Variovorax paradoxus: one gene and its partner. The protein of the gene in region 2 interacts with the protein of the main gene of each other region in a pairwise test. Links are inferred from orthologs where the notes say so. Each region holds a gene or a part of one and is shown on either strand. Other genes may lie near its edges. The genes, in order: QHG62_RS00565 and grpE.

The links.
Region 1: the proteins of grpE (region 2) and QHG62_RS00565 interact in binary tests that used the Escherichia coli proteins (3 or more experiments, as listed by UniProt). The link is inferred for Variovorax paradoxus from one-to-one orthologs.

Annotation. Positions count from the first base shown.
Region 1 is NZ_CP123990.1:123,765-129,537, forward strand. The notes cover bases 1,532-4,447. They hold QHG62_RS00565 (Nramp family divalent metal transporter), read right to left. Parts: upstream 3,696-4,447; coding sequence 2,367-3,695; downstream 1,532-2,366. Other genes in these bases: QHG62_RS00555 (M4 family metallopeptidase), read left to right, coding at 1,532-1,989; QHG62_RS00560 (protealysin inhibitor emfourin), read left to right, coding at 1,986-2,324; QHG62_RS00570 (putative quinol monooxygenase), read left to right, coding at 3,812-4,120; QHG62_RS00575 (hypothetical protein), read left to right, coding at 4,206-4,447. In the rest of the region: QHG62_RS00545 (pirin family protein), read left to right, coding at 1-451; QHG62_RS00550 (YciI family protein), read right to left, coding at 480-770; more of QHG62_RS00555, read left to right, coding at 919-1,531; more of QHG62_RS00575, read left to right, coding at 4,448-4,802; QHG62_RS00580 (hypothetical protein), read left to right, coding at 4,822-5,418; QHG62_RS00585 (hypothetical protein), read left to right, coding at 5,544-5,773. UniProt on the Escherichia coli protein: H(+)-stimulated, divalent metal cation uptake system. Involved in manganese and iron uptake. Can also transport cadmium, cobalt, zinc and to a lesser extent nickel and copper. Involved in response to reactive oxygen.
Region 2 is NZ_CP123990.1:1,226,544-1,232,307, reverse strand. What follows is about bases 2,858-5,764. They hold grpE (nucleotide exchange factor GrpE), read left to right. Parts: upstream 2,858-3,976; coding sequence 3,977-4,552; downstream 4,553-5,764. Other genes in these bases: dnaK (molecular chaperone DnaK), read left to right, coding at 4,670-5,764; QHG62_RS05970 (FKBP-type peptidyl-prolyl cis-trans isomerase), read left to right, coding at 3,472-3,822; QHG62_RS05975 (winged helix-turn-helix transcriptional regulator), read left to right, coding at 2,928-3,377. Also shown: QHG62_RS05990 (lactonase family protein), read left to right, coding at 1-720; QHG62_RS05985 (Bug family tripartite tricarboxylate transporter substrate binding protein), read left to right, coding at 759-1,751; asd (archaetidylserine decarboxylase), read left to right, coding at 1,900-2,751. UniProt on the Escherichia coli protein: Participates actively in the response to hyperosmotic and heat shock by preventing the aggregation of stress-denatured proteins, in association with DnaK and GrpE. It is the nucleotide exchange factor for DnaK and may function as a thermosensor.

The DNA of each region.
Region 1 (5,773 bases), 1.1 Mb from region 2 along the record:
CGATTCATGGGCCGCGCAAGCCAGCGCCGACGTCGCGATCTGGACGTTGAAAATGACGCCCGGTGCGCGGTGGACGCTGCCTGCTGCAGCGGGCGAGGGCACGCGTCGCATGCTTTACTTCTTCAAGGGTGCCGTAGCGCACATTGCGGGACAGCGCATCGAAGGCCCGGCCGCCATCGAGTTGCGCGCCGATGCGGCGGTGGAGCTGGTCAACGGCAACGGCGAAGCGAGCGAGTTCCTGCTGCTGCAAGGCCGTCCCATTGCGGAGCCGGTGGTGCAATACGGCCCCTTCGTGATGAACACGCAGGCAGAGATCAGCCAGACCCTCGCCGACTACCGCCGCACACAATTTGGTGGCTGGCCCTGGAGCGATCCGGCGCCGGTGCATGACCGCGACGCGGCGCGTTTTGCGCGGCACCCGGGCGGACGCGAAGAAAAGCCAAACGCCTGAAGAAGCGGCGAGCTGCCCCGGCGACGAATCAAAAAGTCTTAAGCAGCTCGACCGCCGGCGCGGTCATGCTGGGCACGAACTCGATCACGTGCGTGCTTGCCACGCCGCTCTGAACGAACGGGTCGCGCGCCAGCACCGCGTCGAGCGCGGCCCGGTCGCCCGAACGCGCGAGGATCACGCCGCCCTTGCGTGGCACCTGACGACCAGAGGCCACGAACAGGCCGCTTGCGTAGTGCTTTCGTAGCCAGGTCATGTGCCCATCCATCAATGCATCGAGCTCTTCAAGCGGACGAATGTAGGTGAGAGTGACGATGAACATGGACAAGGCGGCAGTAGATCTGGAACTACCGATCCTATGGCCTGAAGCGTGGGCATCCGTGACACGAGAAGTAACGGAGTGATCCATGTTTTGCAGCTTCTGATACCTTCTTTTTTGTCGCCTTCAATTGCCGTAGGGGAGCCGTTCGATGCCGCTTCAGTCGCCGCGCCTTTTGCCGCCTGGTTTCGTACCGCCGTATCTGCTCGATCGGCTGGCGGAGCGGGCGGGCGCCCATGCCAGTGCGCGGGCGGCACAAACACTGATGATCGACCGCGAGCATCGCGGCCTTCGCGAGGCGGCCGCCACGCAAGGCGTGTCGTCGGGCCGCCCGCCGGCTTATGTGCGGCGCGACTCGCCGCAGCGCGCCGTTCACGACGCCGAACACACCATGAGCCTGCCCGGCAAGCTGGTGCGCGCCGAGGGGCAAGCCCCCACCAACGACATCGCGGCCGACGAAGCCTACGACTACCTGGGTGCCACCTACCGGCTGTACCGCGACATCTACGAGCGCGATTCGATCGACGGCGCCGGCATGCCCCTGACGGGCAGCGTGCACTACGGCAACGACTATGACAACGCGTTCTGGAACGGCAAGCAGATGGTGTTCGGCGATGGCGACGGCGAGGTCATGAACCGCTTCACCATTGCGGTGGACATCATCGGCCACGAGCTGACGCACGGTGTCATCGACCACGAATCCGGCCTGGTCTACCAGGGGCAATCGGGCGCACTGAACGAATCGATCTGCGACGTGTTCGGCGTGCTGGTCAAGCAGCACTTGCTGAAGCAGACGGCGCAGCAGTCCGACTGGCTCATCGGCGCAGGGCTTTTCACTGCCAAGGTCGCGGCGCGCGCACTGCGCTCGATGGCCGAGCCCGGCACCGCCTACGACGACCCGGTGCTCGGCAAAGACCCGCAGCCTGCCCACATGAAAGACCTGGTCGTCACGCGGCAGGACAATGGCGGCGTGCACATCAATTCCGGCATTCCGAACCGCGCTTTCTATCTTGCGGCCACCGCCATCCAGGGCCCGGCCTGGGAGACTGCAGGCCGCGTCTGGTACGACACCGTGTGCGACAGGCGGCTGCGCCCGGACGCCGACTTCCTGGCCTTCGCGCAATTGAGCGCGGAGAATGCGGCCAAGCGCTTCGGCGCCGGCAGCGCGGCGCACAAGGCTATCGGCGCCGCATGGAACACCGCGGGGGTTACACCATCATGATTCAGCTTCCGCCTCTGGACCAGGCTTCGGTCGTGCGGGTCACGCGCGAAGGCGGCGTCGCCTACCTGCCGGGCCTTTCTCGGCCGCGCAGCTATCAACTGGGCAACTGCAGCGAAGAATTGCGCCAGCAGATCGGCGAAGCCTTGCAAAGCGCCGCACCACATGCAGAACAGCGTGACGGACCCGGTTCGGCGGGCGGAGACCAGCGCTTCTACCGCGTCGAAGTGGTGGTGGAGAGCGCCACCACGCATACGGGCTCAATCAGCTTCGAGGTGCCCGAGAGCGATGCACCGGAAGCGCTGGTGCATCTCTGGAAGGACGCGGCCGACCGCTGAGGCGCGGCCTTCCTGGCAAGTGCGGGCGGGCCCTTCTCTTCTCTACAAACCGCCGCGAATTGTGGAGGCCACCAGCCACACGTTGGCCGCGCTGATCACGCCGAACAGTCCCCAAGCCAGCAGCTTGATGACGGAGCCATTGGCAAAGGCGCCCATCAGCGCACGGCTGCTTGTGAACCGGATGAGCGGCCACATTGCGAACGGCAGCTGAAAGCTGAGCACCACCTGGCTCAGCACCAGCATCTTGCCCACGCCGCCGTCGCCAAACCACCAGACGCCGAGGAAAGCGGGGCCCAGGGCGAGCGCGCGCGTGATGAGGCGGCGCTGCCAGCACGGAATCTTCAGGTCCAGAAACCCTTCCATGATGATCTGGCCCGCAATGGTGCCGGTGAAGGTCGAACTCTGGCCCGAGGCCAGCAGCGCAATGCCGAACAGGGTGGCCGCCAGCGTACTGCCCACGATGGGTTCGATGAGCCGGTAGGCCTCGTCGATCTCCGTGACTTCCACATGGCCCGTGCTGTGAAAGGCGCTGGCCGCAAGCACCATGATGGCCGCATTGATCAGCAGCGCGAGCGAAAGCGAGAACACCGCATCGAAGGTGCAGAAGCGCACCGCCTCGCGCCGCGCCGCATCGCTGTCGCCCACAAGCCGGGTCTGCACGATGGACGAATGCAGGTACAGGTTGTGCGGCATGACCGTGGCGCCGACCACGCCGATTGCAAGGTACAGCGCGCCCGGCTGCTGCAGCCGCTCGAAGGTCGGCGCAAAACCCATTGCCACGCCGAACCAGTTGGGCTGCGACATCGCAAGCTCCACCACGAAGCAGCCTGCAATGGTGCCCACCAGCCCGAGCACGATCGCTTCGACGCGCCGGAAGCCAGCGCCTTGCAGCCCCAGCACGAGCAGCGTATCGAATGCCGTGATTGCAATGCCGACCGGAATCGACACACCGAACAGCAGATGCAGTGCGAGCGCACTGCCAAGCACCTCGGCCAAGTCGCAGGCGACGATGGAGAGCTCCGCGCCCAGCCACAGAAAGCGGCTGATGCGCGGCGAGTAATGTTCTCGGCAAGCGCGCGCAAGGTCTTTTTGCGCCACAAGGCCGAGCCGCACGCACAGCGTTTGCAGCAGCATCGCGGCCAGGCTTGCAAGCAGCACCACGAAGAGCAGGCCGTAGCCGAAGTGCGAGCCCGCCTCGATGTCGGTCGCCCAGTTGCCCGGGTCCATGTAGCCGACCGACACCAGAAGGCCGGGGCCGGCATAGCGCAGCAGTTTCTTGCCGAAGGGCATGTCCTGCGGGACCGCCACGCTGCCTTTGACTTCGGAAGGGCAGAAGGGCGCGGTGGCGGTGCGGGGCAGCGGAAAGAACATGCGCGCGATGATAGGGTGGCGCATCGGGTCTCGCGCGGGACCGACACCAAAGCGCCGGATCTTTTAGATTCGACGCTCGCCATTCCATCACCTTCACAACATCGGAGTCCGTTTCAATGATCCATGTCGTCGCCGTCATTACCGCCAAGCCCGGCCAGCGCGCCCAGTTGCTCGAAGCCTTTGCCGCCAACCGCGCAGCCGTGCTGGCCGAAGAGGGCTGCATCGAGTACGGCGCCACCATCGACGCGCAGGGCGTTCCGCCGTCGAAAGCCAGCTTCGGGCCCGACACTTTCGTGGTCATCGAGAAGTGGGAAACGCTGGGCCACCTGCAGGCGCACGCCGTCGCGCCGCACATGAAAGCCCATGGCGAGAAGACCAAGGCACTGGTCGAGAGCAAGCTGATCCACGTGCTCGAACCCGTCTGAGAGGCCCGGCAGCGGCCCTTCGCGCGCAGGGCAATGCCTGCTACCCTCGCGCCGGGATCAGGCACCCCGAGGAGGGACTCACTGCATGGCGATCTTCTTCAGACCGCGCGGCTGGCGCTTGCGCGCTTTCACCCCCTGGCTCTGTGCAACAGCCACGGCCGTGCTGCTGGCCGGTTGCGCGCAACTCGCCGCGCCGCCCTACGCAGCCGACTACGAGGCGCTCGACCGGCTCGAAGCCACGCGCCCCGGCATGGTGGCCGTGGCGAAAGTGCAGCCGAGCGACCCCGGCGACAACATCAACAGCTTGAGCCTGCGCCGCGCGAAACTGCTTTCGCCCAGCGGCACCTTTGCGCAATACCTGGAAGACGCGCTGATGCGCGACCTGGGAGAAATATCGGCGTACGACCCCAAGGCCCCGACCCGCATCGCGGCGCGAATACTGGTCAATGAACTCGACCTTGGCGTGATCAACGGCACGGGCCGCATGGACGTGGAGGTGGTGGTAACGCGCGCCAGCACGCAGCGGCTGCGCAAGACCTACCGCGGCGAAATCGCCTTCGATTCGAGCTACGCGAACATCGTGGCCGTGCCCGCCGGGCAGGCCGCCTACCCGAGGCTGGTGCGCGCGCTTTTGCGGCAGATGTATGCCGACCCGCAATTCATCGCGGCCATTGCGCCGTAGAACCGGAGAGAGCCGCACCATGACGTTCGCTTTTTCTCCGGCCGCACGCCTGTGCACCGCCACTGCGCTCGCGGCCTTGCTGGCCGCCTGCTCCCATCCGATCACCATGATCACCGAGACCGCGCCGCCGCGATCGACGGCCCATCTCATCCCGAAGAAAGTGGCCTATGTGATGACCGACGGCCAGCGCGACCAGCAGGTGACAAGCCCCGGCGGCAGCGGCGACCGCGTGAGCTACTACCCCTACCGCGATCTCGAAAAGTCGATTCGAGATGCACTGCGCGCGGTGTACCGGGACGTGATCGTGCTGCGCACCGCGGGCGATGCAAAGGCCAACGAGGCGGCGGGCGTGTCGCTGGTATTCACGCCGCAGATCAAGACCGATTCGAGCTCGTCCTCATGGATCACCTGGCCGCCCACGTCGTTCACGGCCGAGGTGAGTTGCGTGGTGAGCGACACCGCGGGCGCCGAGGTCACGCGCGTGCGCGCGGTGGGCAACGGCATGGCGGATTTCGGCGAGTTCAACGGCGACTATGGCCTTGCCGCCCGACGTGCGGCAAAGCAGATGACTTCGCAGCTCAGCAGCGAGATCCGGCGGAACGAGAAGCTGCGTTGAGTGCATCGTGCGATCGACAGCAGCGCCAATCTCTGTGAAGTAATACCGCGTCTCGGCCGTATCACCGTGTTACCGTTCCGTCTCCAAAACACCCATAGAGGGGGGAGAACGTGACAGTGACTCGCATGCATGGATTTGCCTTCTGCGCCTTGGCCATCCTGGCCACAGGGTGTGCGCAATTGAAGGCCCCGCCCTATGCGGCGGACTATGAAGCCCTTGACCACCTCAAGGCAACCAAGCCTGCCGCCGTGGCGGTAGTGAAAGTTGAGCCGACCGATCCGAACGACGCGGTGAACAATCTTTCACTGCGCGGCGCGCGCCTGGTTTCTCCTAGCGGCACATTCGCCAAGTACCT
Region 2 (5,764 bases):
CTCTTTGCGGCCTCTTACCAGGGCGGCAAGATCTCGGTCAACGCCATCGGCAAGGACGGCGCCGCGGGCGCCATCCAGCAGTTGGTGCAGACCGGGCCGAATGCGCACGCGATCCACGCGGACGCGAGCAACCGCTTCGTGCTTGCCACCAGCCTGGGCGGCGACAACGTGTCGAGCTGGCGCTTCGATGCGGACAAGGGGCTGCTCTCAGCCAACGATCCGCCGTTGACCATGGCCACCGCCAAGTCGGGGCCGCGTCACTTTGTGTGGGACAAGGCGCAGCGCCGCGTCTACCTGCTGAACGAACTCGACGCGAGCCTGAACGTGTACGCCTGGGACGCAGCGCGCGGCACGCTCAAGCTGGAACAAAGCACCACCACGCTGCCCGCCGGATTCACCGGCAAGCCCTGGGCGGCCGACCTGCACCTGACACCCGATGGGCGTTTTCTGTATGCATCGGAGCGCACGTCGAGCACGCTTTCGGCCTTCAGGGTGGACCCGTCCACCGGACAGCTGAAGCCGCTCGGCCAGACGCCGACCGAGAAAACGCCGCGCGGCTTTGCCATCGATTCGAGCGGCCGCTACCTGATTGCCGCCGGGCAGGAGTCGCACAACGTTGCGCTGTATGCCATCGACCCCACCACCGGCGCACTGGGCAAGCCTTCGCGCATCGGCGTGGGCAAGAACCCGAACTGGATCGAAATCGTCGATACGCCGTGACGACGAAAACGAACATCATCATCAAAGGAGATATCGCCATGCAACGCCGAACACTGATTCGCACCGCCCTCGCCTCTTCGCTTGCCGCGGGCCTGCCCGCTTTTGCGCAAGGCCCCGGCAACTGGCCCACCGGCAAGGCCATTACCTACCTGGTGCCATTTCCCGCTGGCGGCACCACCGACGTGCTGGCCCGCCTGATCGGACAGAAGCTCGGCACGGTGCTGGGCACGAGCGTGATCGTCGACAACAAGGGAGGTGCCGGCGGCAGCGTGGGCTCCGAAATCGGCGCACGCGCGGCACCCGACGGCTTCACGATGGTGGGCGGCACCATCAGCTCGCACGCAATCAACATCAGCCTGTATCCGAAGCTCGGCTACGACCCGCAGAAGTCTTTTGCGCCGGTCACGCTCATCGGCACCAACCCGCTGGTGCTGGTGGTGAACCAGGCGAGCCCCTACAAGACCCTGAAGGACGTGCTCGAAGCGAGCAAGACCAAGTCGGGCGGCCTGTCGTCGGCATCGGCCGGCACGGGCACCTCGCAGCACCTGTCGCTCGAACTGCTGGCATTCAAGTCGGGCGTCAAGTTCACGCACATTCCCTACAAGGGAAGCGGCCCGGCCATCCAGGACGTGATCGGCGGCCAGGTGGACATGATGTTCGACACCACCGTTGTGGCTGGCCCGCACGTGCAAAGCGGCAAGCTGCGCGCCATTGCCGTGACCTCGGCCAAGCGCCTGGCTTCGATGCCCGACGTGCCCACCGTTGCAGAGTCGGGCATTGCGGGGCTGCAAGACTTCGAGGTGCTGTCGTGGCAGGCGATCTTCGTGCCCGCGGGCACGCCGGCACCCGTCGTCGACCGGCTGCACACCGAGATCCGCAAGATTCTTGCAACGCCGGAGATGCAGGAAAAGCTCAAGGGATTCGGCATGGAGCCTGCCGACCTGACCACGGCAAAGATCGCGGCCTTCCAGAAGGCCGAGGTCGAGAAGTGGGCCCAGGTGATCAAGGCGGCCGGCATCAAGGCGGACTGATATTGCGCCGGGGGCGGCGTGCAACCGCCCCCCGATCCGCACGAGGTGGCTGGGCTCCATACAAGGGAAGCTTCCTACGTCCGGACGCCGGGGGCCTTTATAGAATGCCCCTCCGATTTGCATTCCAGGCCTGCCCGGCCATTCACACGTGTCCGACCGCTCAGCCGTACTGCACCAATACCTGTTTCCCAAGCAGGCACTGACAAATTTTGCCGGCTGGGTCGCAGGCAAGGAACGCGGCGCCGTCACCACGTGGATCATCCGGCGCTTCGTTGCCAAGTACGGCGTCGACATGGGCGAAGCGCTCGAGTCGGACATCAACCACTACAAAAGCTTCAATCAGTTTTTCACCCGCGCGCTCAAGCCCGGCGTGCGGCCCCTGGCCGACGCCGACCTGGTGTGCCCGGTCGACGGTGCAATCAGCCAGTTCGGCGCCATCGAGGGCGACCAGATCTTCCAGGCCAAGGGCCACAACTACACGACCACCGCGCTGGTGGGCGGCGACTCGACGCTGGCGGCCCGCTTCGCGCACGGCAGCTTTGCCACGCTTTACCTGAGCCCCAGGGACTACCACCGCATTCACATGCCGTGCGATGGCCGGCTGCTGCGCATGATCTACGTGCCCGGCGACCTGTTCTCGGTCAACCCCGCCACCGCGCGCGGCGTGCCCGGCCTGTTTGCGCGCAACGAGCGCGTGGTGTGCGTTTTCGAAACCGGACGCGGCCCCTTCGTGCTGGTGCTGGTGGGTGCCACCATCGTCGGCAGCATGGCCACCGTGTGGCACGGCGTGGTCAATCCGCCGCGCGGCGGCGAACTGCGCGAATGGAGCTACGCCGACCAGGACATCGTGCTCACGAAGGGCGACGAGATGGGCCGCTTTTTGCTCGGCTCCACCGTGGTCATGCTGTTCCCGGCGCCCGCGCTGGTGTTCAACCCCGATTGGTCGCCGGCCCGTGCCGTTCGCTTGGGCGAAGCCATGGCCGACTTTGTCAATTTGTGAGGCTTTGTCTCAGAGCCCGCATGCTGTATGCACCCGTAGCTATAAAACTAGTAGCATCGTGATCCTTGCGCTATAGTCGCCGAGCAACGAGCGGCCATAGCAAGCCAACAAGAACGCGAGCACCGGCCCTGCCGCCAGGATCGATGGCCCGCCCAGCCCCCGAGGAGATGATGTCGATGAGTACCAAGGAAAACGCAGCCATCAGCCAGCTGCTCGCACTGCTCGAGGCGCGCTATGCACTGCGCGTGCTCTGGGCGCTGCGCGACGGGCATGCGCAAACGTTCCGGCTGCTGCAGGACAGTGTCGGTGGCATCACTCCCAACACGCTCAATACGCGCATCAAGGAATTGCGCGAGGCGGGCCTCGTCAGCCACGGCGGCGACGGCTACAGCCTGACCGTCAGCGGGCAAGACCTGCTCAAGCGGCTGTCCGACCTGCAGGCCTTTGCGGGCAAGTGGCAGCTGGGCCAAGTCAAGAAGGCCGCAGCACCAGCGCCCACCGCGCCTGCTTCATCGCCGGCCCCTGCTGTGCCCGCAGCACCCGCTTCTTCCGGCTCCGCGGAACCTTCGAGCCCGGCACCGTCATCCCCTTCCTCATCTACCCCGCCCGCCGACCCTGCCAATTGAGCAGGTCGGCAGGGCCGGCCGGAGGCATCGGTAAACTTCCAGCCTTCGCTGGTTCATCCATTCACCATCCAAAATCGACGCAAGGAGCGTTCACATGCCTACCACTCCCTCCGGCCTGCAATACGAAGACACCACCGTGGGCGACGGCGCCGAAGCCAAGGCCGGCCAACACGTGCACGTGCACTACACCGGCTGGCTCTACAACGACGGCGTGCAAGGCGCCAAGTTCGATTCGAGCCGCGACCGCAACGACCCCTTCGCGTTCTCGCTGGGCGCCGGCCAGGTCATCAAGGGCTGGGACGAAGGCGTTGCCGGCATGAAGATCGGCGGCAAGCGCACGCTGATCATTCCCGCATCGCTGGGCTATGGCGCACGCGGCGCCGGCGGCGTGATTCCCCCGAACGCAACGCTGAAGTTCGACGTCGAGCTGCTCGACGCCCATTGATCGTTCCCGCCACACTTGGCACGAAGGCCCGATTGCGGGCCTTTTTCATGCCTCAGCGGCCCTTTTGGCCGCATTTTTTCGCTTGAAATGCCTCCGACCAGCCCCAAGTGGCTGGCTATCGTTTGTTTCCCGGCACACGCCGGTTCTTTGAAAAATGTCTGACCCGCAACAATCCGCACAGAATTCTCAAATGCTGCAAGGCGAGCCAAGCCCCGAAGAACTGGAGGCCGCACAGGCTGCCAACGAAGCCGAGGCGCAAGACGCCCTGGCTGCAGCACAGGGCGAGCTCGCCGCACTGCAGGCCAAGAATGCCGAACTGGCCGATCAGTACCTGCGCGCGCAGGCCGACGTGCAGAACGCGCGCCGCCGCGCCGACGACGAGATCACCAAGGCGCGCAAGTTTGCGGTCGAGGCCTTTGCGGAGAGCCTGCTCCCCGTGACGGACAGCCTCGAAGCCGGCCTCGCCATCAAGGACGCCACGCCCGAACAGATCCGCGAAGGTGCCGAAGCCACGCTGCGCCAGCTGAAGAGCGCGCTCGAGCGCAACAAGGTCATCGAGGTAGCTCCGGCCCCCGGCACCAAGTTCGATCCGCACCAGCACCAGGCCATTTCGGTGGTGCCCGCCCCCGAGCAGGAGCCGAACACCGTGGTGAGCGTGCTGCAGAAGGGCTACACCATCAACGAGCGCGTGCTGCGCCCGGCGCTGGTCACCGTCAGCGCGCCCAAGTAATCCGCTCTACCGATACACACGATTCCCACAGGAAATCCCCGCTTCATACCTTGAATCGCGCTGGGTTATCCACAAGTTCATAACAACATATTTTTCAGGCTTTCAGGAGTAAAGAACATGGCAAAGATCATCGGCATCGACCTCGGCACCACCAACTCGTGCGTGTCGATCATGGAAGGCAACACCACGCGTGTGATCGAAAACTCGGAAGGTGCGCGCACCACGCCGTCGATCGTGGCTTACCAGGAAGACGGCGAAGTGCTGGTCGGTGCCTCGGCCAAGCGCCAGGCGGTGACGAACCCCAAGAACACGCTCTATGCAATCAAGCGCCTGATCGGCCGCAAGTTCGAAGAAAAAGAAGTCCAGAAAGACATCGACCTGATGCCCTACACCATTGCCAAGGCCGACAACGGCGACGCATGGGTGGAAGTGCGCGGCAAGAAGATGGCGCCCCAGCAGGTGAGCGCCGACATCCTGCGCAAGATGAAGAAGACCGCCGAAGACTACCTCGGCGAAGCGGTGACCGAAGCCGTGATCACGGTGCCGGCCTACTTCAACGACGCACAGCGCCAAGCCACCAAGGACGCCGGCCGCATTGCGGGCCTGGACGTCAAGCGCATCATCAACGAGCCCACCGCCGCGGCCCTGGCCTTCGGCCTGGACAAGCAGGACAAGGGCGACCGCAAGATCGCCGTGTATGACCTCGGCGGCGGTACCTTCGACGTGTCGATCATCGAAATTGCCGACGTGGACGGCGAGAAGCAGTTCGAAGTGCTCTCGACCAACGGCGACACCTTCCTGGGCGGCGAAGACTTCGACCAGCGCATCATCGACTACATCATTGCCGAGTTCAAGAAAGAACAAGGCGTCGACCTGAGCAAGGACGTGCTGGCCCTGCAGCGCCTGAAGGAAGCGGCCGAAAAGGCCAAGATCGAACTGTCGAACAGCGCGCAGACCGACATCAACCTGCCCTACATCACGGCCGATGCCTCGGGCCCGAAGCACCTGAACATCAAGCTCACGCGCGCCAAGCTCGAGAGCCTGGTCGACGAGTTGGTCGAGCGCACCATCGCGCCCTGCCGCCTGGCCATCAAGGACGCCGGCATCAGCGTTTCGGACATCAACGACGTGATCCTGGTCGGCGGCATGACCCGCATGCCCAAGGTGCAGGAAAAGGTGAAGGCCTTCTTCGGCAAGGAGCCGCGCAAGGAC